One region of the Chromobacterium sp. ATCC 53434 genome, then DNA from elsewhere that is predicted to be linked to it. Evidence: predicted binding sites of a transcription regulator. Region 1 holds the regulator's gene; each other region holds the start of a gene.
What was found. Region 1 encodes sigma-54, which starts transcription at its own class of promoters, with help from an activator protein. Its sites were predicted from a motif close to CTGGCACGCTTCATGCTT; they were not measured.
Positions count from the first base shown of each region.

Region 2: glnA (glutamate--ammonia ligase) is a predicted target of sigma-54. The motif match lies at 1,452-1,469, and genes of this name have one in related genera.
Region 3: glnK (P-II family nitrogen regulator) is a predicted target of sigma-54. The motif match lies at 1,851-1,868, and genes of this name have one in related genera.
Region 4: CXB49_RS14790 (TauD/TfdA family dioxygenase) is a predicted target of sigma-54. The motif match lies at 1,721-1,738, and genes of this name have one in related genera.

Region 1 is NZ_CP025429.1:1,040,349-1,043,512, reverse strand. It holds gene lptB (LPS export ABC transporter ATP-binding protein) at 1-700, shown strand, start outside; gene CXB49_RS04915 (RNA polymerase factor sigma-54) at 707-2,104, shown strand; gene hpf (ribosome hibernation-promoting factor, HPF/YfiA family) at 2,173-2,511, shown strand; gene ptsN (PTS IIA-like nitrogen regulatory protein PtsN) at 2,634-3,095, shown strand; gene hprK (HPr(Ser) kinase/phosphatase) at 3,088-3,164, shown strand, end outside.
Region 2 is NZ_CP025429.1:739,091-742,254, reverse strand. It holds gene aroE (shikimate dehydrogenase) at 1-590, opposite strand, end outside; gene CXB49_RS03405 (rhodanese-like domain-containing protein) at 811-1,263, opposite strand; gene glnA (glutamate--ammonia ligase) at 1,536-2,954, shown strand; gene CXB49_RS03395 (DUF4124 domain-containing protein) at 3,087-3,164, shown strand, end outside.
Region 3 is NZ_CP025429.1:4,063,975-4,067,138, forward strand. It holds gene CXB49_RS23735 (hypothetical protein) at 1-366, opposite strand, end outside; partial or broken gene CXB49_RS17925 (YifB family Mg chelatase-like AAA ATPase) at 446-1,291, opposite strand; gene CXB49_RS17930 (accessory factor UbiK family protein) at 1,298-1,585, opposite strand; gene glnK (P-II family nitrogen regulator) at 1,922-2,260, shown strand; gene CXB49_RS17940 (ammonium transporter) at 2,285-3,164, shown strand, end outside.
Region 4 is NZ_CP025429.1:3,326,261-3,329,424, forward strand. It holds gene CXB49_RS14780 (acyl carrier protein) at 1-60, opposite strand, end outside; gene CXB49_RS14785 (FcoT family thioesterase) at 108-659, opposite strand; gene CXB49_RS14790 (TauD/TfdA family dioxygenase) at 652-1,560, opposite strand; gene CXB49_RS14795 (enoyl-CoA hydratase/isomerase family protein) at 1,974-2,756, opposite strand; gene CXB49_RS14800 (M949_RS01915 family surface polysaccharide biosynthesis protein) at 2,806-3,164, opposite strand, start outside.

The DNA.
Region 1 (3,164 bases):
CCTGAAGAAGCGCTTCAAGAAGCGCACCGTGGTCAAGGACGTCTCGCTGAGCATTGAGAGCGGCGAAGTCGTCGGCCTGCTCGGCCCCAACGGCGCCGGCAAGACCACCAGCTTCTACATGATCGTCGGCCTGATCGGCGCCGACGACGGCGACATCCGGCTGGACGACGCCTCCATCACCCGCTATCCGATACACCAGCGCGCCCAGCTCGGCCTAGGCTACCTGCCGCAGGAGGCGTCGATCTTCCGCCGGATGACGGTGGAGGAGAACATCGCCGCCATCTTGGAAATCTCCGGCCGCAAGGGCAAGGAGCTGGAGAAGGAGCTGGATCTGCTGCTGGACGACCTGAACATCGGCCATCTGCGCGACAGCAACGCGCTGTCGCTGTCCGGCGGCGAGCGGCGCCGGGTCGAAATCGCCCGCGTGCTGGCCACCCGACCGCGCTTCATCCTGCTGGACGAGCCGTTCGCCGGCGTCGACCCGATCGCGGTGATCGACATCCAGAAAATCATCTCCTTCCTGAAGGAACGCGGCATCGGCGTGCTGATCACCGACCACAACGTCCGCGAGACGCTGCGCATCTGCGACCGCGCCTACATCATCAGCGACGGCTCGGTGCTGGCTTCCGGCCAGCCGGAGGAGCTGGTCAACAACGACAAGGTGCGCGAGGTCTACCTCGGCGAGCACTTCCATCTGTAAGCGGCGATGAAACAGGCCCTTCAGCTCAAGGTCTCGCAGCAACTGACGCTGACGCCACAGCTGCAGCAATCGATCAAACTGCTGCAGCTGTCCACGCTGGACCTGCAAGCCGAGGTGGATCGCTTCCTGCTCGACAACCCGCTGCTGGAGCGCGGCGACGAGCCGCACGACGGCGAAGCCGCGCCGGACGGCGCCGACAGCGGCGCCGGCGAAACGCAGGACGCCGACGGCCGTGACGACGGCGCCGGCGAGCTGCTGGACTGGGGCGCAGGCGCCCGCCAGGGCGGCGACGACGACTATGATCCGATGCTCAACGTGCCCAGCCAGCCCAGCCTGCGCGAGCACCTGCTGGCGCAGCTGGGGGAGATCGCGCTGAGCGACCGCGACCGCGCGGTGGCCTGCCTGCTGATCGAAGAGCTGGACGACGACGGCTACCTGCCGCTGGACCTCGACGAGCTGGCCGGCAATCTGCCGCTGGAGCTGCAGCTGGACAGCGACGAGCTGGCCATCGGCCTGACACTGCTGCAGCAGTTCGATCCGGCCGGCGTCGGCGCGCGCTCGTTGGCCGAATCGCTGCAACTGCAGCTGTTGCGGCGGCCGGCCGACGAGCCCGGCCGCGCGCTGGCGCTGGAGATCGCGCGCGAACACCTGGAGCTGCTGGGCGGGCGCGACTACGCCAAGCTGAAGAAATTGTTCGGCTGCCAGGACGAGGCGCTGCGCCAGGCGCAGGCGCTGATCTCCCGGCTGAACCCCTACCCCGCCAGCGGCTACGGCCACGGCGACATCCACTACGTGATTCCCGACATCGCGGTCAGGAAGCTGCGCGGCCGCTGGGTCGCCGAACTGAACCGCTCGGCGATGCCGCGGCTGCGCGTCAACCGCCTGTACGAGCGACTGCTGGCCGACAAACGCGGCGCCGGCGGCGAACTGGCCGGCCCGCTGCAGGAGGCGCGCTGGCTGGTAAAGAACATCCAGCAGCGATTTGACACTATTCTGAAAGTGGCGGAAGCTATCGTTGAACGGCAGCAATCGTTCTTTGAACATGGCGAAGTGGCGATGCGGCCGCTGATCCTGCGCGATATCGCGGACGAGATCGGCCTGCACGAATCCACCGTTTCCCGCTCGACCAGCCAGAAGTACCTGCTCTGCCCGCGCGGCCTGTTCGAGCTCAAGTACTTCTTCGGCAGTTCGCTGGAAACCGACGGCGGAGGGGAATGCTCCGCCACCGCCATCAAGGCTCACATACGCGGCATGATAGACGGCGAGGACCGCGCGAAACCGCTGTCCGACAGCGCCATCGCCGACGCGCTGGCCCGCCAGGGAATACAGGTTGCCAGACGCACCGTAGCCAAGTATCGTGAAGCCATGCAGATTCCGGCGGTGAATCTGCGCAAGGCGCTGTGACAGGCCTTGAGAAATACAATGCCGCCCGGCAACCCGACCGGGCGGTCAACACCAGAAGGAGCTAGGGTATGAACCTCAAAGTAACTGGCCTGCACCTGGAAGTCACCCCGTCGCTGCGCGAATACATCGAAAACAAACTGGAGCGCATCACCCGCCACGTCGACCATGTGATCGACATCTCCGTTACTCTCTCGGTGGACAAACTGGTTCAAAAAGCGGAAGTCAACGTGCACCTGTCCGGCAAGGACATCCACATCGAGGCGTCCGAGGCAGACCTCTACGCCGCCATCGATCTGCTGATGGACAAGCTGGATCGCCAGGTGTTGAAGTACAAGGAAAAGCTGACCGAGCATCGCGCGCAGGGCACCGGCCAAAGTTCCGGCGAAGCTGTGCAAGCCTCGCTGTGACGCGACTCTGAAGGCAACGGGAACCGGACGGTTCCCGTTTTTCTTTGCGCTTGCCGGTTTTCAGTACTATCAAGGCAACGTAGAATTCCGGGTTTCTCCAAGAGCCGCATGCATAACCCAATATGAATCTCATCGGCAAAATCCTGACTCCGGACCATGTGCTGCTCGATCTGGATGTCTCCAGCAAGAAGCGGGTGTTCGAACAGGTGGGCCTGTTGGTGGAAAACACCCGCGGCATCGCCCGCAGCGAGATCTTCGACAGCCTGTTCAGCCGCGAAAAACTGGGCTCCACCGGACTGGGACAGGGCGTGGCGATTCCGCACGGCCGCGCCCGCGGCCTGAAGGAAGCCACCGGCGTGTTCATCCGGCTGAAGGCGCCGATCCCGTTCGACGCGCCGGACGGCAAGCCGGTGCAGTGCCTGTTCGTGCTGCTGGTGCCCGAGCATGCCACCGACCTGCACTTGCAGGTCCTGTCCGAACTGGCGCAGATGTTCTCCAGCCGCCAGATGCGCGAGAAGATGCTGGCCATCGCCAACCGCGACGAACTCTACCAGTTGCTCAGCGAATGGACCCCCAATGCCTAGCATCACCGTACGCAGGCTGTACCAGGAAAATCAGCAGAAACTCAATCTGACCTGGGTGGCCGGCACCGG
Region 2 (3,164 bases), 300 kb from region 1:
TCGTTGTTCAGGCTGGTCGAGGTGGCGTTGATGACGATGTCGAAGCTGCGGCGCTCCAGCGCCGAGTAGCCCACCGCCTCCACCTTGCCCCAGCGCGCGAAATGGTGGGCCAGCGCCTCGGCCTTGATCACCGTGCGGTTGGCGATGGTCAGGCTGGCCGGCTTCTGCTCGAGGATAGGCTCCAGCACGCCGCGCACCGCGCCGCCGGCGCCGAGGATCAGCACGCGCTGGCCGGCGATCGGGTAATCCAGATTCTCGACGATGTCGCGCACCAGGCCGACGCCGTCGGTGTTGTCGCCGTACACCTTGCCGTCGCGGAAGGTCAGCGTGTTCACCGCCTCGGCGGCGCGCGCGCGCTCGGTCAGTTCGGACGCGTAGCGGAAGGCGTCGCCCTTGAACGGCAGCGTGATGTTCAGCCCCTTGGCGCCGCTGGCGACGAACGCGTCCACCGCCTCGCCGAAATGGCCCAGTTCGGCGGACAGCCTTTCGTAGCAGATGTCCTGGCCCGAGGCCCGGGCGAATTCCTCGTGGATGAACGGCGACTGGCTGTGGGAGATCGGGTTGCCGATAACGGCGTAACGGTCGGTCATGTCCGGCTTTCCAATGTCTGAATGGATGGTCTGCGGCGACGCAGCGCTTCAAGCGACACTTTGCCGTTTAATGACGCAAACTTCAACCGCGGCGCGCGCGGCGGCTTGACGCCGGTCATGGTCCCGGCCGACGGCGGCATGCAGCGGCGCCGTCGGGCCAGGATCGCCACACGGCCCGTCGGCCAGGCCGCGCCGCGCGGGAAAGGGCGTGAACAGGCGCCTAACCCTGCACCCACGGCAGGCCGCGCCGGCGCCAGCCCCCGACCGAGTTGCGATGGCCGTCGGCGTCCAGGTCGCCCTCGAAGCCCTCCAGCACGTTGTACACCTCGCTATAGCCGTTGGCCGCCGCCAGCCGCGCCACCTGGTCGGAGCGGGCGCCCGATCGGCAGATCACCAACAGCACCGCCTCCGGATCGACCTGCTGGGTCAGCTGGGCCAGGAAATTCGGGTTCGGCGCCATGCCGGGATAGCTGCGCCACTCGATGTTCACCGCCTGCGGCACGGTGCCGACGAATTGCCATTCGGCGTGGCTGCGCACGTCAAGCAGCACCGCCTTCGGCAGGCCCTGCATCAATTCGTAAGCCTCGTCTGGCAGGACCGCGCCGCTATAGGGCAGGTCCAGCTGCTCGGCGCGCCGTTGCGCGGCCTGCAGTATCTGGCTGGTTTTGCTCATGCTGTTTTCCTCCTGCAACACGGATCGCCTATGTTGGCGATTATCTGCCCGACGGCGGCCGCTGGCAAATCGCACCATAATGGTGCGGGCCGATTTGACGAGCACCAACTTGGCCCGCGCGCGGTCATTCCGGCCGGCTGGCTAAGCCCATTCGGCTATGACACAATGCAACAACAACGATTCTGGAGCTGGCACGCTTCCTGCTTAATGCCGGGCGTACCGATTTTTACGCACTTGCCCTTGGGTGCACGTTGCCTTTCAGGAGATAAACCATGGCAGTAGCCGACGTAGTCAAGCTGATCCAAGAAAACGACGTCAAATTTGTCGATCTGCGCTTTACCGACACCCGCGGCAAAGAACAGCACGTCTCCATCCCGGCCCACGTGCTGCTGGAAGACGCCGACGACTGGTTCGAACGCGGCCACGCCTTCGACGGCTCCTCCATCGCCGGCTGGAAAGGCATCCAGGCATCCGACATGCTGCTGATGGCCGATCCGGCCACCGCCCGCATCGACCCCTTCTTCGACGAACCGACCGTGTTCATGCACTGCGACGTGATCGACCCGGCCGACGGCAAGGGCTACGACCGCGACCCGCGCTCGATCGCCAAGCGCGCCGAAGCCTATCTGAAGGCCTCCGGCCACGGCGACACCGCCTACTTCGGCCCGGAGCCGGAATTCTTCATCTTCGACAGCATCACCTGGGGCACCGACATGTCCGGCTGCTTCGTCAAGATCAAGGCCGAGGAAGCGGCCTGGGCGTCGGCCGAGGAATTCGAGGGCGGCAATATGGGTCACCGCCCGGGCGTCAAGGGCGGCTACTTCCCGGTCCCGCCGGTCGACTCCTCGCAAGACATCCGCTCCGCGATGGTGCTGCTGCTGGAAGAATTGGGCGTGCCGGTCGAGGTGCACCACCACGAAGTGGCGACCGCCGGCCAGAACGAGATCGGCACCCGCTTCAGCACGCTGACCCAACGCGCCGACTGGACCCAGATCCTGAAATACGTCGTGCACAACGTCGCCCACAGCTACGGCAAGACCGCCACCTTCATGCCGAAACCGATCGTCGGCGACAACGGCTCCGGCATGCACGTGCACCAGTCGATCTGGAAGGACGGCGTCAACCTGTTCGCCGGCGACGGCTATGCCGGCCTGTCCGACACCGCGCTGTACTACATCGGCGGCATCATCAAGCACGCCAAGGCGCTGAACGCCATCACCAATCCGGGCACCAACTCGTACAAGCGCCTGGTGCCGCACTACGAAGCGCCGGTGAAGCTGGCCTACTCGGCGAAGAACCGTTCCGCCTCGATCCGCATCCCGCACGTGGCCAGCCCGAAGGCTCGCCGCATCGAAGCGCGTTTCCCGGATCCGCTGGCCAACCCGTACCTGTGCTTCTCCGCGCTGTTGATGGCCGGCCTGGACGGCATCCAGAACAAGATCCACCCGGGCGACGCCGCCGACAAGAACCTGTACGATCTGCCGCCGGAAGAAGACAAGCTGATCCCGACCGTGTGCGCCAGCCTGGACGAGGCGCTGGACGCGCTGGACAAGGATCGCGAGTTCCTGACCCGCGGCGGCGTGTTCTCCAATGAATGGATCGACGCCTACATCGAACTGAAGATGCAGGAAGTCAACCTGACCCGCATGACCACCCACCCGGTGGAATTCGCGATGTACTACTCGCTGTAAGCCGGCTCAAGCGCGGCAGACCGGACGGCGGCCCTCGTGGCCGCCGTTTTCGTGTCAGCCGTCCGAACGCGCATATGACGCGGCCGCCGGATTTGCTTATCATGCAGATGCCACCTAATCCAGTCACGCACGATGAAGACACTCGCCCTCTGCCTGCTGCTGGCCTGCTGCGCCGCCCAGGCCGACACCATCTACAAGTACGTCGACGCG
Region 3 (3,164 bases), 2.1 Mb from region 1:
GGAAGGGGTCGAAACGCCATTCAGATCGACGGTTTCGTTCAAAGCCACATCGTGGGCTTGGCGGACATTGATATGGAAAACTTCAGGCGGATTGATTTGCGGGCGATAAATACATCTGCCTTCATGCCACACCGTACCGACTTTGAATTCTCGAAGTAGCGCGACATGAATCGAGAAGGCTAGTTGGACACCAGGAAGAACGGCGCTCTTTTTATAGGGATCATTCACATGCCCTGGAGCGATACCGGAAAAATGCACCGTCACTCTGGTTCCCAGCTTTGCACTGAGCTTGATCGGTCCAATTCCGTCGACACGCCAAATTCCAGGGTGCTTTTTTGCCAAGCGCTTGAGAGGAAAGATGGCCATGATCCGCAATTCGCATTAACAGATAACGACCAATATTCTCATTGAATATTGCTTATTTGCAAATATTTGTAGAACTTACACCGCCACCGACCAGCGCCACCGCCGACGCGGTATGGTGCGGCGCGCGAAACGGCCGCACCCGCCAGCGCGACGGCTGAAAACCCTGCGAGCCAAGCGACAGCACCGCCGCGCTCTCCAGCGCCTCCGGTTCCGACAATTGCGGCAGCAATCCCGGCAGCCGGGCCGCCAACATGGACTTGCCGGTGCCAGGCGGTCCCATCAGCAACAGACTGTGGCCGCCGGCGGCGGCAATTTCCAGCGCGCCGCGGGCGACGATCTGGCCTTTGACATCGAGAAGGTCCGGGTAGTTCGGCGCCGCAGCCGCTTCCGGCTGCGCCAGCGCCTCCAGCGGCTGCAGGCCGTTCAGGAAGGCGCAGGCCTGCGGCAGCGACCGCACGGCGTAGACTTCCGCCCCCGCCACCACGGCCGCCTCCGCCGCGCTGGCCTCCGGCAGCACGAAAGCGCGGCCGGCCGCATGGCACTGGCAGGCCATCGCCAGCGCGCCTCGCACCGGACGCAAGGCGCCGCTGAGCGCCAGCTCGCCGGCGAACTCGAAACGGGCGATGTCATCGCATTTGACTTGGCCGGAGGCCAGCAGGACGCCGATGGCGATCGGCAGGTCGAAACGGCCGGAATCCTTGGGCAGGTCGGCCGGCGCCAGATTGACGGTGATCTTGCGGGCGGGAAACTCGAAACCCGAGGTGAGAATGGCCGCGCGCACGCGGTCGCGGCTTTCCTTGACCTCGGTCTCGGGCAGGCCGACGATGTTGAACGCCGGCAAGCCGTTGGCCAGGTGGATCTCGACGGCCACCTCCGGGGCGTCAAGCCCGGACAAAGCCCTGCTCGCCACCACCGCCAGCGTCATGGCCGCTCAGGAATGGCCGAGTTCGGACTGCTCTTCCACCCTGGCTGCGGCCTCGTCCGGAAACAGCTGGGCTTCCAGACGGACCAGGCGCGCCTCCAGCGCGGCCAGCTGCTCGCGGGTGCGCGCCAGCACCGCCTGCTGCACATCGAACTCCTCGCGCGTCACCAGATCCATCTTGGTGAAGGTGGAGGCCATCATCGCCCTGACGTTCTTCTCGATATCCTTGGCCGGACTGGCGGCGATGGTTTCGCTGATCTTGGCGCTGATCTCTTCAAACAGTTTCTGGCTCAACATGGTGGCGGCTCCCGTCGGGTGTCTTGACATGTTGCCGAGTGTAGCAAAAAGCGCCGCCGCGCTCCCGTTTTCCTGTACGCATTGACCTGGTCGCGGCCGTCATCGGCAAGGCGGCGGCCGCGCCGACCCGGCCAGCGAATGTTGCAATGCAACCTTGCACCAAAATTGTGCAGCCTAGACAGACACGGTGCACAAGGAAAGTGCCCAAACGGCCAGAGACATCTTTTTTGCACTGCATCACAATTCAGAGAACGTCCTCGGCGGCCTGGCACGATTCCTGCGTAGACCGCCGCAGCAGCAATCGTCAGTCACTCGACCTTCCGAGAAGGAGCCAGCATGAAGCTCGTCACCGCAGTCATCAAGCCGTTCAAGCTTGACGAAGTTCGCGAAGCGCTGTCCGCCATCGGCGTGCAGGGCGTCACCGTTTCCGAGGTCAAGGGCTTTGGCCGCCAGAAAGGCCATACCGAGCTGTACCGCGGCGCCGAATACGTCGTCGACTTCCTGCCGAAGGTGAAACTGGAAATCGCCATCGACGACGCCTTGCTGGATCAGGTGGTGGAGGCGATAGAGAAGTCCGCCCGCACCGGCAAGATCGGCGACGGCAAGATTTTCGTCTACGACCTGGAGCAGGTGATCCGCATCCGCACCGGCGAAACCGGCGCCGACGCCGTCTGATCATCGGGAAACTGGGGAAACATAATGAAAAAGATGCTCGCCGCCATGGCTTCCGGCCTGACCGCCCTCTCTCTGCCGGCGCTGGCCGACGCGCCGGCCGGCCCGGCGGTGGTCGCCGCCAAGGCCATCAACTCTGGCGACACCGCCTGGATGCTGACGTCCACCGCGCTGGTGCTGTTCATGACCATTCCGGGCCTGGCGCTGTTCTACGGCGGCATGGTCCGCAAGAAGAACGTGCTGGCCACGCTGATGCAAAGTTTCGCCATCACCGCGCTGGTCACCGTGCTGTGGACCGTGATCGGCTATAGCCTGGCCTTCACCGTCGGCACGCCCTATATCGGCGATCTGTCGCGCTTCCTGCTCGACGGCATGGTCTACATGAAGGACGCCGGCAAGCTGGCCGTGCATCCGCTGGCCGGCACCATCCCGGAATCGGTGTTCATGACCTTCCAGATGACCTTCGCCATCATCACCCCGGCGCTGATCACCGGCGCCTTCGCCGAGCGGATGAAGTTCTCGGCGATGCTGCTGTTCATGGCCTTGTGGTCGCTGCTGGTCTACGTGCCGGTCGCGCACTGGGTGTGGGCGCCCGGCGGCTGGATGGGCGACAAGGGCGTGCTGGACTTCGCCGGCGGCACCGTGGTGCACATCAACGCCGGCGTGGCCGGCCTGGTGACGGCGCTGGTGCTGGGCAAGCGCGTGGGCTTCGGCAAGGAGGCCATGCCGCCGCACAACCTGATTCTGACGCTGGTCGGCGCCTCGATGCTGTGGGTCGGCTGGTTCGGCTTCAACGCCGGCTCCGCCGGCGCGGCGGACGGCCGCGCCGGCATGGCGATGGTCACCACCCAGGTCGCCACCGCGATGGCCGCGCTGGCCTGGATGTTCGCCGAATGGGCGACCAAAC
Region 4 (3,164 bases), 2.3 Mb from region 1:
CCTGGCGATCGCGTGCAACTCCTGTTCCAGCTGGACGCGGGTAATGGACTGCGGAATCAAGGCTAGACCTCCTTGGCGCGGTCCCGCGGCGACGCGGGTCCGCCCTATCAGGGGTTGAGAATGGCCAGGTCGACCTCGCCGGCGGCATCGCCGCCGGCATCATCGAAAAACCGGCAGCTGGTCTTCAGGAACAGGAAAGGCTGGGCGGTGCGATGCAGCCGCGCCGACCGGATCACGAACTCGCCGTGGAAACGGGACGCGTCCAGCGGCTTGCTGAAGCGGCTGTGGAAACGGGTGATCAGGATGTCGGGCAGCTGGCGCGAGAAGAATCCCTCGACGCCCCAGTCGGCGAAGTACGACGCCAGTCCATATTTCGACGCGTGGGCGATCGCGTCGTACATGATCTGGTTGTAACAGATGTTGAATTCCACCGAATTGAAATGCCCGGTGCTCTCGATGTAGCAAGACTCGGGAACGGAGAGGATGCCGTTCGACACCACTTCCTCCTTGCCCTCGCTGTTGTCGACGCCGATGTCGGCGGTCTCCAGATAGCGGGCGTTGTCGAAATAGACCGACAACACCCGCGCCCGCAGCGCCGGGTCGTTGAAAACGGCGGGCGGCGCCGGCTGTCGCGTCAGCAGCTGTTCGGATTCAAGCAAGGCTCAGTCCCTCCTGCTCGCGCGCCGGTTCCGGCTCGCCGCTGAACGGATGACCGTCGTAAGCGGTCAGGCGGAAGGTCTTGGTCGGCTCGATCTTGTCGCTGTGCTTGGCGTGGTGGACGAAGCGGCGGTTGTCCCAGACGATGATGTCGCCTTCGCTGATGTTCAACAGCTGGATGTTCGGATGGCTGAAGCTGTCGTCGGTCTGCCCGGTCTCGACCATCAGCTCGCGCAGCGTCGCCGCACCGTCAGCGTCGTCGCCGGCCAGCGTCAGCGACTCGGTGAAACCCCGGCTGGCGTACAAGATGGATTCGCCGGTGATTGGATGGCGGATGACCGCCGGATGCGCGACCGCCGGGGTCTTGCTGTCGACCTCGGCCAGGATCTCGCCTATCGGACGGTAGACGTCGCTGGGGCGGATCTTGAAATAGCGGCGGACCGAATGGGTGGCCGTCGCGCCTTCCAGCCTGACCTTCAGCTCGGCCGGCAGCCGCCGGTAGACCTGAGCCATGTCGATGAAGTAGGTGCCGCGATTCAGCGACGACACCACCTGCGGGTAGGTGATGGTGAAGGCGAACGGCTGCCGCATGAAGGCGTAGTCGGAATGCCAGAACTTGCCGGTCCTCGGCACGCCGACCCGCTTGCCGTCCGCCTCGCAATTCGACGAGACGAAGATTTCCGCGTGTTCCGGGTGGCGGTACATCTCCTCGTAGTAGGGGCAGATCTCGCCGATGCGGCGGCCGAAGCGGACGAACTCGGCGGCGGAGGCCGTCTGCGCCTTCAGTACGACGATCCCGTGCTGATAGACGGCCTGCTTCAATTGCCGAATCTCCTCATCGTCCAACTCGGTCACTCGGCGGTCGAGAATCGCCGCGGTGTCGCTGATCACAAGGTTCTTCATTCCATGCTCCCTGGAGTCGCTACAAATCCCACGCCGCGCCGGTCGGCGCGATTCCGTTGAAATACGAGGCAATCGTTCGATCCAGGATTGATCCTCATCGAACGATTAGAGTAATCGCTCGATATTCTATTGGTATTTGTATGACATTAGTCAATTCATTAAGCATGAAAATTGCCGTCTGTTGCATTTATGCTGATTTTCTCAGCGCTGAATATTGGCATCGTGGCAATGCGGGGGGCGGTATCGGATGGGAAGCGCGTCGCGGCAGAACGCGGGCGGGCGGCAGGAAAATTGAAAACGGGGGACCGCGGCCGCGCGGACACCGGCCGGTTAGCAATCAGGGCGGGGCGGGAACAGGCCGGCGTACGGGACGACGCCGGCGCGGTGGCGATGCGCGGCTTGACGCCCGCCCCTCACCGCCCCTTGAACTTGGGTGCCTGCTTGTCCAGAAACGCGCGGGTGCCGACGCGGAAGTCCTCACTCTGCGCCGCCAGGCCGAAATAATCGGCGCCCAGCGCCGCCGACTCGTCCTCGGACAGCGACAGGCCGCGGTGCAGCGCCTCCCAGCTGAGCCGCACCGCCACCGGCGACTGCGCCAGGATTTCGTCCAGCAACGCCTGCGCCTCGGCCAACAGCCGGTCCGCCGCCGTCACGCGGTTGACCAGGCCCAGGCGGCAGGCCTCGTCGGCGTCGATCAGCCTGCCGGTCAGCAGCAGCTCCGCCGCCCGCCCCTTGCCTATCAGGCGCGGCAGACGCGTGGTACCGCCAAAGCCGGCGACCGCGCCTATCTTGACCTCGGGATGGCCGAAACGGGCATGCGAGGCCGCCAGCCGCAATGTGCAGGCCTCGGCGATCTCCAGTCCGCCGCCCAACGCGTCGCCGTTCAGCGCCGCCAGCACCGGTTTGCCCAGCGTCTCGATGCGGCGGGTCACCGCCACCGCCAGCCGCGCCAGTTCGCGTACCTCGTCCGGCGACGCCTGGCTGAGCCAGCGTATGTCGGCCCCGGCGGAAAACACCCGCCCGCCTCCGCTGACGATGACGCCGCGCACCGTCTCGTCCACCGCCGCCCTCTCCAGCGCCGCCAGCAACTGGCGCAGCAGCGGCCGGTTCATCGCGTTCAGGCAGTCAGGCCGGTTCAACTCCAGCCAGGCGACGCCCCCCTCTATCCGGCAACGCACCACATCCGTCTCGAACATGCCGCCTCCCGTCATCGAACCTACTTGCCATCGTTTCCGCCGACCGCCGTCACTCTGCCGGATCGCGGCGCGGCACGAAACGATAACTGTTGTCGAAAGTGAAATCGCCGGCCCGGTACATCGCCTCCATCTTGTCGACCAGATGGCGGCGCACCGCGCCGGGCAGGCTGAAGAAGGCGGCGTTGGCGACGGTGGAGCGGCTGCCGTCCATCTCGCCGCTCTCCGCGCGTATCGCCACCTTGCGTCCGTGGTAGAACATCACCAGCTTGATGCGCTCGCAACAAAGCCCCTCGTTCTCCCGCGGCGAGAAACGGTACACCAGCAGCGGCTCGATCAGGCCATCGCCGTCGAGGTCGGCCAGCTCCTGCAGCCGCGGCGAAAACCAGCCGCCGGCGTCTCCGCTGGCGG